Regions from separate parts of the Agromyces sp. NPDC058104 genome, predicted to be linked through region 1. Evidence: predicted binding sites of a transcription regulator. Region 1 holds the regulator's gene; the other holds the start of a gene.
What was found. Region 1 encodes HspR, which represses chaperone genes until heat shock. Its sites were predicted from a motif close to AAGTTGAGTCNNNNNGACTCAACTT; they were not measured.
Positions count from the first base shown of each region.

Region 2: ACFVTH_RS12080 (ATP-dependent Clp protease ATP-binding subunit) is a predicted target of HspR. The motif match lies at 2,255-2,279, and genes of this name have one in related genera.

Region 1 covers NZ_JBHVTD010000001.1:1,367,564-1,374,485, forward strand. The annotation lists gene ACFVTH_RS06485 (class I SAM-dependent methyltransferase) at 1-781, opposite strand, end outside; gene ACFVTH_RS06490 (cation-translocating P-type ATPase) at 887-3,637, shown strand; gene ACFVTH_RS06495 (hypothetical protein) at 3,715-4,443, shown strand; gene ACFVTH_RS06500 (hypothetical protein) at 4,493-5,128, opposite strand; gene ACFVTH_RS06505 (heat shock protein transcriptional repressor HspR) at 5,125-5,547, opposite strand; gene ACFVTH_RS06510 (DnaJ C-terminal domain-containing protein) at 5,551-6,546, opposite strand; gene ACFVTH_RS06515 (nucleotide exchange factor GrpE) at 6,660-6,922, opposite strand, start outside.
Region 2 covers NZ_JBHVTD010000002.1:891,135-898,056, forward strand. The annotation lists gene ACFVTH_RS12070 (hypothetical protein) at 1-141, opposite strand, end outside; gene ACFVTH_RS12075 (P-loop ATPase, Sll1717 family) at 438-2,060, shown strand; gene ACFVTH_RS12080 (ATP-dependent Clp protease ATP-binding subunit) at 2,295-4,865, shown strand; gene ACFVTH_RS12085 (hypothetical protein) at 4,951-5,316, opposite strand; gene ACFVTH_RS12090 (hypothetical protein) at 5,448-6,281, opposite strand; gene ACFVTH_RS12095 (NAD(P)-binding protein) at 6,378-6,922, opposite strand, start outside.

The DNA.
Region 1 (6,922 bases):
TCACCTCCAGGGCGGGCCGCGCCCGGGCGAGCCATGCGGCCACGACGCCGGAACCGCAGGCGAGGTCGACGGCGGTCGCGGCATCCGGGACCGCGTCGGCGAGCTGGTCGAGCAGGAACCGGGTGCCGATGTCGACGCCGGTGCCGGCGAACACCCCGCCGTGCGCGACCACCGTGAGCGACAGCTCCGCGTGGTGCGCGCGGCGAGGCCAGTCGGCGCCGGTCGAGGCCGTCGACGACGTTCCCCCCGGCTCGCGCGCGATGAGCACCCGCGACTTCTGTCGAGCGTGCGACACGTCGAGGCGGGCGAACCGACGACGGAGCACCTCGTTCATCGCGAGCGACATGTGCTTGATGCGCCCCCCGGCGACGACGACGACCTCGGGATGCGCGTGCGCCGCGACGAGCTCGGCGACCTCGTCGAGCCGGTCGAGCGCCCTCGGCAGGCGCAGCAGCACGAGGCGCGCGTCGGCGACGAGCTCGGGCGCGAGCGGGGCCGCCGTGACGGCGTCGGCCAGGCCGAGCCGGGCCGCATTCTGCGCGAGCGCCCGTTCGCCGGTCACGAGGTCCTGGTGCACCCGGATGCCTCGTGCCCCCGCGGCGGCCGCGGCGAGCGCGAGCGCCCCGTAGGCGTCGTCGACGACGACGACTTCGCCCGGCCCCGCCGTGGCGATGAGTGCCGCGGCCTCGTCGAGGATCAGGCGGTCCGCGGCATCCGATGCCTCGAGCCCCGGCCCCTCGACGTCGGGGGTGCGCCGCAGGGCGCCGAAGTCGAAGGGCATGCACCCAGCGTACGGCTCGGTGAACTCGTGTCGACGACCTCTCCCGCTCGCGGCATCCTCCCGGCTAGCCTGTCGAATGTCGACACGACTTCTGGGGGTTACGCGATGACCATCGAAGCTCAGCACAGCGGCACCGACGACGTCCACGGCGTCGAGTGGTGGTCGCTCCCCCCTGACGACGTGCTCGCGCAGGCGAAGACGGAGGGGTCGCGCGGACTCACCGCGGCCGAGGCCGAGCGACGACTCGCCGAGGCCGGGCCGAACGCCCTGCAGAGCGCCCCGCCGCCGAGCGTGTGGCGCATCGCGCTGAGCCAGGTGCTCGAGCTCATGACCCTGATGCTCATCGCGGTGACGATCGTGTCGCTCCTCATCGGACAGGTGACGACGGCGATCATCGTGGCGATCCTGGTGCTCTTCAACGTCGTCACCGGCACGCAGCAGGAGGTCAAGGCGCGCCGCAGCGTCGACGCGCTCGCCAAGCTGCAGACGCCGAAGGCGCGGGTGATCCGCGACGGAGCGCTGATCCAGATCGAGGCGACAGGGCTCGTCCCCGGCGACATCGTCGAGCTGGAGTCGGGCGACCTCGTGCCCGCCGACGGCCGGATCCTCCGCTCGGCGAACCTCGAGACGCAGGAGGCCTCCCTCACCGGCGAGTCGCTGCCGATCCCGAAGGGTCCGGCCGAGAACACGGCCGACACGGCACTCGCCGACCGCACGTCGATGGTGTTCCAGAACACCTCGGTCACCCGCGGCACCGCACGCATCGCCGTCGTCGAGACCGGCATGCGCACCCAGATGGGCCGGATCGCCTCGCTGCTCACGCAGGTCGGCGACAAGAAGTCCCCGCTGCAGCTCGAGCTCGACGGGCTGACGAAGGTGCTCGGCATCATCGCCTGGAGCGCCGTGCTCGTCATCGTCGTCATCGGCTTCGTGCGCGGCCAGAGCCTCGACGAGCTGCTGTTCCTCGCCACGGCCGTCGCGATCTCCGCCATCCCGACGGGCCTGCCGGTGTTCGTGCAGAGCCTCCTCGCCTGGGGTGCGTCGAAGCTCGCGAAGGAGCGCGCGATCGTCGCGTCGCTGAACGACGTCGAGACGCTCGGCGCGACGAGCGCGATCTGCTCGGACAAGACGGGCACGCTCACCCTCAACAAGATGACGGTGCGCACGGCCTGGTTCGGCGGCAACAGCTACCGCGTCACGGGCGAAGGCTACTCGTTCGACGGCAAGGTGCTCGGCACCTCCGACGAGCCGCTCGACGCACCGACGCTCGGACTCGCGGTCAGCCTGCCGAACGATGCCACCGTCTCGGCGGAGGGCGAGGTGGTGGGCGACCCGACGGAGGCCGCGCTCGTGGTGCTCGGCGCGCGGCTCGGCATCGACGCCGACCAGGCCCGCAAGGACTACCCGCGCCTCGCCGAGGTCCCGTTCGACTCCGACTACAAGTTCATGGCCACGCTGCAGCGGATCCCGGTGCGGGGCGTGCAGCGACTCGTGCTGCTCGTGAAGGGGGCGCCCGACGTCGTGCTCGGGCGGTGCGCGAGCATGCTCGGCGAGTCGAGGGAGGTGGAGCCCCTCGCCGCCGGATCGGCGACCGCCGAGCTCGAGCGCATGTCGGCCACGGGGCTGCGGACGCTCGCGATCGCCGCCCGGTTCCTCGACGACGCCGACGAGGGCACCGTCGCCGCCGACCCGATGGCGTGGGTCTCGGAACTCGTACTCATCGGGATCGTCGGCATCGTCGACCCCCTGCGTCCCGAGGCGAAGGCCGCCGTCGACATCGCCCACCGCGCCGGCATCGACGTGCGCATGATCACGGGCGACCACGCCGTCACCGCGGGCGCCATCGGCGCCGAGCTCGGGCTGGGGGCGGGGGCCGTGAGCGGTGCCGACCTCAAGCAGATGAACGACGAGGAGCTCCTGCGGCGGCTGCCCGAGCTCCACGTGTTCGGCCGGGTCACCCCCGACGACAAGCTCCGACTCGTCGGGCTCCTGCAGTCGGAGGGCGCCATCGTGGCCATGACCGGCGATGCCGTCAACGACGCCGCGGCGATCAAGCAGGCGAACATCGGCGTCGCGATGGGCTCGGGCTCCGAGGTGACGAAGCAGGCGGCGAAGCTCGTGCTCACCGACGACAACTTCGCGACGCTCGTGCACGCCGTCGAGCTCGGTCGCATCGTGTACTCGAAGATCACCGCGTACCTCCGCTTCCAGATGACCCAGCTGCTCAGCCTGATCATGCTGTTCCTCGCCGCGAGCGCATTCTCGATCGCCGAGGGCGTCGCCCTGTTCCCGGCGCAGGTGCTGTTCATCAACTTCTTCGTGGCGCTGTTCGCGGTGATCGCGATCGCCGCCGACGCCAACCCGCCCGGCATCATGAACCACCCGCCGCGCGACCCGAGGATCGGCGTCGTCAACCGCGTGTCGCTCGTGGAGTGGCTCGTCTACGGCGCGGTCATCTTCCTCATCGCCCTCGTGCCGCTCGTGTGGGGACCCGACGTGCCGAGCCCCGTCGAACCGACGGCATCGATGACCATGGCCTACGTCGTGCTCGGGCTCGCCACCGTGCTGAGCGCCCTGCTCATGCGTCGCACGCCCGAGTCGGGCCTGCTGCCGCCCATCGCCGCGGTCGCGAAGATCCTGGTCTGGCCGGTCGTGCTCATCGTGGCGTCGACCGAGCTCGGACTGTTCCAGCGCATGCTCGGCACCGTGTCGCTGACGGGGTGGCAGTGGCTGCAGTGCCTCGGCCTGACGCTGGTGCTCCTGGTCGTCGTCGAGGGCGACAAGTGGCTGCGGCGGCGCCGGATCGCGAACCGCGCGGCGGTGTCGCCGGCGGTGGCGTCCACTGGCGTCCACTGAGGCGGCACCACGCGCCGATTCGCCGATCGCGTTCGCTGGGTGCGGCTCACGGACGCGTTTGCTACCCTCGGTGCCGCATGCAGGACGCACGAACCGGGGGACGGCGGGCGGCGCGGCAGGAGGTCGCGACGCCGGTGACGCGTCCCCGGGTCGGCGCACCGGCCCGATCGCGAGCACCCCGCCGTTCGCTCGTCGCGGCAGCCGTGGTCTCGGTCTTCGGCCTCCTCGCCGGCCTCGCGCTGGCGCCGCTGCCGCAGCCGGGCGGATCGCTGCCGACGGCGGCGGCTGATGCCGCGCTGCACGAGGATTCGCAGGCAGTTCGGGTCGGCGCCGACGTCGCGGCGCCGGCCGTCTCGCGGGAGTCCTACGTCGCCACCACCGGCTCGCAGACCCTCGTCGCCGGCGGCACGAACGTGGACTGGGCGAAGCTCGTGCTCGTCGAGGGCGGCTGGCCGCTGAGCGACGAGAACGTGACGTTCATGATGCGGTGGATGCGGCAGGAGAACGGCGCCGACAACTGGTGGAACCGCAACAACCCGCTGAACAACGGGCAGGGCTCCGGCGGCGGTTCGGGCCTCGGCAGCTACCCCACCCTCGTCGAGGCGGCCTACTACGCCGCTGAGAACCTGCAGTCGGGACGCTATCCAGAGGTCGACGCGGCCCTCGCGCGCGGCGATTCGGCCGACGCGACCGCCCAGGCGATCTGGGCCTCGGTCTGGGCGTCGAGCCACTACGGCTACGGCACGCACTGGAGCTCGCGCCCCTACGAGGTCATCGAGGCGCCGGCCTCGGCCTGGGGCCGCTGAGGCCGATCGCACCGCAGCACTCCGCGCGAGCCGCCCGGCTCGTGCGTGATCAGCGCGACGCGCGCTGGGCCCGGCCCGCGAAGACGCGACCGAAGAGCCACCACACGAGCCAGCCGATGCCGACGGTGACCGCCAGTGCGCACAGCACGAAGACCGTGAGCGGGGCGGGATCGCCGCCGAAGAAGACGAGGCCGGTTCCGCCATCGACGACCGCGGCGACGACGAAGGTCAGGACGAAGTAGACGACGCCGTTCACGAACAGCTGGACGACCAGGCCGATGCCGGCGGACGACCAGGTCACCGCGTGCGGGGCGGGGTGGCCGCGACGCCGCAGCGCGACGACGCTGCCGACGATGCCGGCGGCGAAGGCGACGACGCCGAGCAGCACGGGGACGACGACGAGCCAGGGCTGCGCGGCGACCGCGCCACCGCCGACGAGCGTCGTGAGGAACCCGACGATCGCCGCCCCGCCGAGCCCGCCGGTGGCGAGGCCGACGACGACGAAGACCGCGAGCACCACGACGAAGACCAGCGCGGGCAGCAGGCCGATCGAGAAGCCGAGCGTCACGAGCGGCAGCGCCCAAGCGCCGACCGGTCCGGCCGATCGCACGGGCGCGCCGGGGCCGGACGCCGTCGCCGCGCCCGCCGTCGGCGCCCCAGCCGGGGCCGGCGCGACGCCGCTCATCCGCGCTCCAGCGGGCGCCAGACGACGACCGCGTTCTCGCGGCGCACCCGGGTGCCGGCCTTGAGACTGATCACCTCGCCCGCCGAACCGGCCGCGAAGACGCGACGGCCGGGGCGGTTCAGCATCTCGTCGGCGAGCGCGCCCTCGAGCTCGCGCACCCGCGCGCGCAGGGTCGCGACCTCCTCCTCGAGCCCGAGCACCCGGCGGATGCCCTCGAGGCTCACGCCCTCGCTCGAGAGCTGCGCGATCTCGCGCAGCTGGACGACGTCGTGCATCGAGTAGCGCCGCGACTTGCCCGCCGTACGGGTGGGCGAGACGAGACCCAGCCGGTCGTACTGCCGCAGCGTCTGCGGGTGCATGCCTGCGAGCTCGGCCGCGACGGAGATCACGAAGAGCGGGCTCCTCTCGTGCACCTCCATCACCTAGCCCTTCGCCTTGGCGAGCAGCTCGTCGCGCGGGTTCTCGTCGGGCAGCGCGGCGGCGAGCGCCTCGACGGCCGCCTGCGCGTCCTTCGAGAGGTGCGACGGCACCGCGATCTGGACCACGGCGAGCAGGTCGCCGGTGCCCTTCTTCGTCTCGACGCCGCGGCCCTTCACGCGCAGCACGCGTCCGCTCGGCGTGCCGGGCGCGACGCGGAGCTTCACGGGGTCGCCGCCGAGCGTCGGCACCTGGATGGTCGCGCCCAGTGCGGCCTCGGCGAAGGTCACCGGCACGGTGACGCGGAGGTTCAGGCCGTCGCGCTCGAAGACGGGGTGCTTGCGCACGTTGACGGTGAGGATGAGGTCGCCCGCCTCGCCGCCGTCGGGCGAGGGGTGGCCCTTGCCGCGCAGCCGGATCTTCTGCCCGTCGGAGACGCCGGCGGGGATGCGCACCGTGATCGGCTTGCCCTCGGCCGTCTGCAGGGTGACCTGGTCGCCCTTGGTCGCGGTGACGAAGTCGAGCGTGGTCGTGGCGGTGACGTCGCGACCGGGAGTGGGGCCGCCGAACCCGCGGTAGCCGCCCGTCGACTGGCCGAAGCGGCCGCCGCCGAAGAGCCCGCCGAGCAGGTCGTCGTAGTCGCCGCCCTGCTGGAAGGTGTACGACTGGCTGCGGCCCGGCCCGCCCTGGCCGAACATTCCGCCGAAGACGTCGTCGAATCCGCCGGCGCCGCCCGCACCGCCGGGCGCGGTGAATCGCGCGCCCGAGCCCATCGCCCGGATCGCGTCGTACTCCTTGCGCTGCTCGGGATCGGCGAGCACGGAGTGCGCCTCGCTGATCTCCTTGAACTTCGCCTCGGCGGCGGCGTCGCCGGCGTTGGAGTCGGGGTGGTACTTTCGCGCGAGCTTGCGGTAGACCTTCTTCAGCTCCGCGTCGCTCACGTCCTTGGAGACGCCGAGCACCTGGTAGAAGTCCTTGTCGAACCAGTCCTGACTGGCCATCGGCACCTCCTCTCTCTGAGTCTGTCTGAAACGGGTCCGGTGGTCGAGTAGTGCGCATCGGGACCTGATGCTCGGTCCCGAGACGCGTCGCTACTCGACCACCGGGTGGTTCGCTACGCCGACGGGGTCGTGACGACGACCTTCGCCGCGCGGAGCTGCACGCCGCCCAGCATGTAGCCGGTCTCGACGACGTCGGCGACGGTGTCGACCTCGACGTCGGCGCTCGGCTGCTGGAAGATCGCCTCGTGACGCTGCGGGTCGAACGGCTCGCCGACCTCGCCGAAGGCCGTGAGCCCGAGCCTCTCGACGGCGCCGCGGAGCTTGGCGGCGATCGTCGCGAAGGCTGAGTCGCCCTCGAGGTCGCCGTGCTTCTCGG
Region 2 (6,922 bases), on a different contig from region 1:
CAGGACGACGACGTGATCCGGGTCGTATGAGCGCACGATGTCCGCGAATTCCAGCGAAGCATCGCCTGTCCGTCGGCTGTATGGAACCAGAATGAACCCGCCGCCGCCCCAGTATTCTCCGGCAGTCGCCAACGCATACATGACCCAATCTCGCCATGCGTCGTCATCCGGCACCAAGATCGCCACCCGCGGTGGCCGGAGGCAGATCGAGCTGGATACGAATCCAAGAGAAGCACTCACAGTCGTATTGAACCGTATTCGTCCTCAGACGCCGTGACCCGATGCCACTCGCCTCGGTTGTCGGCGCGTCACTCAGCCCGGTTGTCCCCCGTTTACGGGTAAGGCACTTTCAGTGCTCCGGGGGTGACCTGGGATAGCTTTCACGGTAGCGCGCGCAACGTACCTGGAGATTGGTTGCATCGGGATTGGCGGATCTAATGTCGGCAAAGAAGCCGAGGCTGAAGAGCGGCTTTACGCTGGGAGGCGAACAAGCCGAAGCGGATCCACTTCTCTCTGGGGCGTTCTTCAACTCAAGCGACTACGACGTGATTCGTTCAAGGTCCGACCCGCGTTGCTTTATCGTGGGGCGGACGGGAGCTGGAAAGTCTGCAGCCTTCCAAAAACTGGAGGACGAGGCACAAGGTCATTGCATCCGTATCAACCCTGAGGACCTTGCGCTCCCTTACATAACTGACTTAGGCGTCATTCGTTATCTCGACTCGCTTGACGTGAACCTTGATCTCTTCTGGACCGCGCTGTGGAAGCATGTGTTGTTAGTTGAAGTCCTCCGTCACAGATATCGCGTGAACGAACCTGCCGCTAAACAGAAGTTTCTTGATCAGATTCGAGAGAAAATTACCCGCGACCCTGCCAAGCAAGCGGCTCTCGACTACCTTGACGAGTTCGAAGGTAGGTTCTGGTGCGAGGCTGAGGAACGCGTACGCGACATCACGGACAAATTCACCCAGACGATAGGTGCGGATGCATCGCTCAAGGCGGGTCCTGCAGGTTTGGGTGCTGCCGCCAGCGCCGAGATTTCTTCCGAGACTCGTAAGGAAGAAGCTGATCGTTATCAGCGAGTGGTCAATGCGACACAGATCTCGAAACTGAACAAGATGATCGCCGTTCTCAACGAGGACGTGCTAGACGATCAGCACTTCACCTATGTGGTAATCGATGATCTTGATCGCGACTGGGTTGATGAGCGGTTGGCAAACGACCTGGTGCGATGTTTGTTCAGGACCGTTCTCGACCTAAAGCGGGTAAGCAATTTGAAAGTGCTGGTTGCGCTTCGAACGAATCTCTTTCAGGAACTCGATTTCGGGCGTCGCGGCGGTGGCCAGGAAGAGAAGTTTCGTTCCTTGGTGCTCAGGATGCGCTGGACAGAATCGGACCTCGAAGAGTTGCTGGACGAGCGCGTCCGGGCCGCTGCTCCACCGTTGGGCCTCGATGCACATAGCGTCCGGGACCTCGTACCGAATCCGAACCGTACCCGCGGAAGCGCCATCAATTACATTTTCGATCGCACCCTACTTCGGCCACGGGATGCGATCGCCTTCATGAATGAGTGTTTGGGAACGGGTGTGGGAAAGACCCGTCTGTCGTGGGAGGACATCCACTCGGCGGAGGCGACCTATTCAGCGAACCGGCTCCTTGCCTTGAGAGATGAATGGAAAACGACGTACCCCGGGATCGCCAAAGTGTTCGATGTATTTCGGGGCTGTCAGGCTCGGATGACAATGGGCGAGTACACGGATCGACTGGATTCGGCCTTTCTGATCACAACGGAGCCCAACTTTGAGGGCATAGCTTGGATGACCGACCTCTCGGAGGCCGTCTGGTCTTCAGGGAAGTCGAGTTGGGCCGAGACATACGGGCCGCTCTCCGACCTGCTTTATCAACTTGGCTTGGTTGGCTTCGCTGTTGGCCAGACGAAGGCACCTCAGTTTCATTCCGAAAGTCCACGCCTCCTGGGATCAGCGGCCTCGATGGAGAAACTCAGTGCCGCTCACGTTCACAGGATGTATCACGCAGCGCTTGATGTTCGCGCGTCGAGCTGAAGGCTGGATCAGCGGCTGGTCAAGCTAGGAGCTACGTTTTTCGGCCCGATCGTGCCCGTAGAGACTCCCACTTCACACACCAAGCACGCCGACTATTGATGCGAAGCACATGTACGGGGCGTCTACGATGCGCGTCGGGGGTCTCAATGGGTGTTGCTGCTAGTTCTGGGAATACTCACACACACTCCGCGTTGAACTTGAGCGAACCACACTCAACTTCAACCAGGAGGCCAGGTGCCCAACGACTTCAACGAGGCCGGCGCAAGCTCGTTCGACGAGTTCCTTGCCCGATACCTCGCGGGTGAGCAGGCGCGACAGGCGCGGTCGATCGACCTCAGCCGGTTCCTTACCGCGCGCACCCAATCGATCCTTCAGCAGGCCGGGCGCTTCGCTCTCGAGCGCGGGCAGACCGAGCTCGACGCCCTGCACATCCTGCGCGTGATCGTCGAGGACGAGAGCGTGCAGCAGGCGATCCGCCGTGTCGGGGCGAGCCCCGAGCGCATCATCACGGCGACCGAGGCGCGTCTGCCCGCGGCATCCGATATCGCTGACATCAATGCGGCGACGATCACGCCGTCGGCCTCCCGCGCGCTGTTCCACAGCTACCAGGTGGCGCGGTCGAGCGGGGCGACGTACATCGACCCTGAGCACCTGTTCTTCGCGCTGGTGCTGGGGCAGGATGCGCCTGCCGGCCAGGTGCTCGCGCGCGCCGGCGTCACCGCCGAGGCGCTCACGCAGGGCATGCGCGAGACCGTCAGCACCGACGGCATCGATGCCGAGCACGGCGAACAGGGTCAGCAGGCGAACGGTACCGGCACCGAGGCATCCGAGACCCCGATGCTGGACAAGTTCGGCATGGACCTCACCGAGCGTGCCGCGAACGGCGAGCTCGACCCGGTGATCGGCCGTGCCGACGAGATCGAGCAGACCATCGAGATCCTCTCGCGCCGCACGAAGAACAACCCCGTGCTCGTCGGTGAGGCGGGCGTCGGCAAGACGGCGATCGTCGAGGGCCTCGCCCGCGCGATCGTCGAGGAGAACGTGCCCGAGGCCCTGCTCGGCAAGCGCGTCATCGCGCTCGACCTGCCCGGCATGCTCGCCGGCACCCGCTACCGCGGCGACTTCGAGGAGCGCCTCACGAAGACGATGGAGGAGATCGCCGCCAACACGGGCGAGCTCATCGTCTTCATCGACGAGGTGCACACGGTCGTCGGCGCCGGTGGTGCGGGCGAGGGCGGCATGGATGCCGGCAACATCCTGAAGCCGCGCCTCGCGCGGGGCGAGCTGCACCTCGTGGGTGCGACCACGCTGAACGAGTACCGCAAGATCGAGAAGGACCCGGCGCTCGAGCGCCGCTTCCAGCCCGTTCGAGTCGGCGAGCCGTCGATCGAGGACGCCGTGCTCATCCTGCAGGGCCTGAAGCCCGCGTACGAGCAGCACCACGGCGTCGAGTACACGGATGCCGCGATCCGCGCCGCCGTCGAGCTCAGCGACCGTTACCTCAGCGACCGCGTGCTGCCCGACAAGGCGATCGACCTCATCGACCAGGCCGGCGCGCGCCTGCGGCTGCGCCTCGGCGTGAAGGTGGATGTCTCCGCGATGCAGTCGCGACTCGGCGAGCTCGAGGCGGAGAAGAACGCCGCCGTGCGCACCGAGCACTACGAGGAGGCCTCGCGCCTGCGCGACGAGATCTCGAAGGTGCAGGCGAAGCTCGACGAGGTCACCGAGCAGGGTCGCGCCGCGGCATCCGATGCCACCGTCATCGACGAGGCCGAGATCGCCGCGGTGATCTCGCGGGCCACCGGCATCCCGGTGAACCGCCTCACCGAGACCGAGCGCGAGCGCCTCGCCGACCTCGAGGGCGAGCTGCACCAGCGCGTCATCGGGCAAGACGACGCGGTCACCGCGGTCGCCAAGGCCGTGCGTCGCAACCGCACCGGCATGGGCGACTCGCGTCGGCCGGTCGGCTCGTTCCTGTTCCTCGGGCCGACGGGTGTCGGCAAGACCGAGCTCGCGAAGGCCCTCGCCGACCGCCTGTTCGACGACGAGACCGCCGTGATCCGCTTCGACATGAGCGAGTTCGGCGAGCGGCACACCGTGTCGCGACTCGTCGGCGCCCCTCCCGGATACGTCGGCTATGACGAGGCCGGCCAGCTCACCGAACGCGTGCGGCGCAACCCGTACTCGATCGTGCTGTTCGACGAGATCGAGAAGGCGCACCCCGACGTGTTCAACCTGCTGCTGCAGGTGCTCGACGACGGACGCCTCACCGACGGCCAGGGCCGCACGGTCGACTTCCGCAGCACGGTCGTCGTGATGACCTCGAACCTCGGCAGCGAGTTCCTCGCGTCGCGGTCGGGTGCGCTCGGCTTCGTCGCCGGCTCGGATGCCTCGGGCTTCGCCTCTGCCGATGATGTGCGCCAGCGCGTCATGGGCAAGGTGCGCGAGGCCATGCGACCCGAGTTCCTGAACCGCATCGACGAGATCGTGCTGTTCCAGAAGCTCGACCAGCCGCAGCTCGCGCAGATCGTGAAGCTGATGCTGGGTGCGACCGCGCGTCGCCTCGCGTCGCGCGAGGTCGGCTTCGAGGCCACGGATGCCGCGGTCGCGCTGCTCGCCGAACGGGGCTACGAGCCCGAGTACGGTGCGCGGCCCCTGCGCCGGGTCATCCAGCGCGAGGTCGACGACCGAATCAGCGACCTGTTCGTCTCCGGCGCCCTCGGCGACGGGGGAGCGGTGCGCGTCGACGCCCGTGACGGCGAGTTCGTCGTGGCAGCGGCGGGTGTGGTGCCGCTCGCGGCGTAACCCGCAAGACCCGAACGCCCGGCCCTCGTGATCGAGGACCGGGCGTTCGCCGTCTCGGCTCAGGCGTTCGTGCCGAGGCCGAGTGTCACAGCGCCGCGAAACTGACTCCGAGGAGCACGAGGTGGACGAGGGCCTGGACGACTGCGGCGACGCCGAGGGCGATCCCCGCGCCGGCGCGCGCCCGGGCCGCCGTGCCTCTGAGCGCAGCTCTGCCGGTCACGATCGCCACAATGCCGAGCACGACGGATGCGATGCAGAGGAGCATCGGGAGCGAGAGGAAGACGAAGATGCCCAACGAGGGCCCGGGCGGCAACCAGTCCAGAGGCACCAAATGGAGGAGCGGGTTCGCCAGGAAGTAGGCGACCGCAGCGAGGATGCCGGTCGTCAACGGCACCGTCGCGCGGGACGCGCGGGGCTCGGTCTGCGAGTACGCGGTCGAGATCCAGTCCATGTGCACAGTGTGGCGCTGCCGTGGCGAAACGACGAGGCAGGCAGCGGCCCCAATTCGGGGCAAGGCGCCCGCCGCCGTCGAGCACGATTCCGATCTTGCGTGATGGAGCCCGCGAATGACGCGGGATCTCGTCAGTGCGGCGACTGCAGCTGGTCGTCGGGCAACAGGGCGGTCTCCGGCCGGCAGCCGAGCTCGCCCGGCTCGAGCAGGATCGACGGGGCGTGCACGACCTCGACGCCGGCCGCGGTGCGCTTCACGAGCAGGCACGAATGGCCCGAGCCCATCGCGAAGCCGATCTCGCCGTCGACCACGACCACGGCCGGTTCGAACGCCACGTCGTAGGGGCCCGTGGGCCGAGGCATCCGCTCGGTCACCTCGGCGACGATGTCGTCGGCGGTCGCGTTCGCCGGCGCCGCGGTGAGCAGCTCGACGACGAGCGCCTCGGTGCCCTCGGGCACGACGAAGACGGGGTCGGTGTCGACCGGCGGGTCGATCGGCTGCGCGTCGGGCGGGCAGTCGAGGTCGTGGGCGACGGCGGCGTCGCTCGCGGTCGGGTCGGGCACGACGCCGTACAGGTCGAACTCCGACCAGAAGCAGGCGACGTGATCGTCGGCGCCGTAGCCCTCGCTCGGCACGACGACACGGAACTCCAGCCGGCCGACGGGCCCGCCCGCGCTCGCGTCGGCGTCGGCATACGCCTCGTACCCGATGAGCACGGGCCAGGCGTGTTCGGCCAGCGCCTCGTCGGCCTCGCGGGCGTAGTGCTCGATCGTGGTGTCGGATCCCTCGCCGTACAGCCCGCGCGAGAGCTCTGCCACCTCGCCGCGCGCGAAGGCGTGGGCGTCGGCGTCGATCGCCGCCGGCAGCAGCGCGCACCCCGACAGGCCCGTGACCGCCGCGGCCACGGCGAGCACGAACCCCGCCCCCCGGCGACGTTCGGGCGGTAGGGCCCCGAGACGACGCATGTCTTGAGTATCGGACGGCGGGTGGGATGCGGCAAGGGTCCGGGTCTCGATACGCGTCCTCCTTCGTCGGGCGCTCCTCGACCGCCGGAGGGCGACTCAACCGGCGGCGCTGAGTTGCTCGAGGCGGGCGGTGCCGGTCTTCGTGTGGGCCTTCAGTCGCTCGAGCACCGAGTCGAGCTGCGCCGAGCGGGGCGTCCCGGGCGGGATGCGGGCCGGGTTCGTCGCGACCGTCGAGGCCCACTCGGCGATGTCGCGCTCCGCCCCGAACGCCGCCGAGTTGCGACCGCCGACGGCGATCATGCGCGCCCACGCCGCCATCGAGTCGGGGTAGGGCGAGGGCGGTGCCAGCCGGTTCTTGACGTCGTCGTCGTCGCGGGTGGCCTCGACGTACCCGGCGATCGCGCCGCCGAACGACGGGAATCCCGCGCGGATCGGTTGGAGCGTGATCGCGCCGGGCGACCAGATCGGCACGAGCGGCCGGTACATGAGCCCCGAGCCGGCGCAGTGCACGATGAGGGAGTCGTCGGCGATCGCGACCGAGTCGCCGCCGAAGTCGAGCCGTCCGTGCGCCGCCCGCCGGATGTGGCCGAGTCGCACGACGTCGTCGATCGTGCGCAGCAGTTCGAGCTCCCAGGTACCGA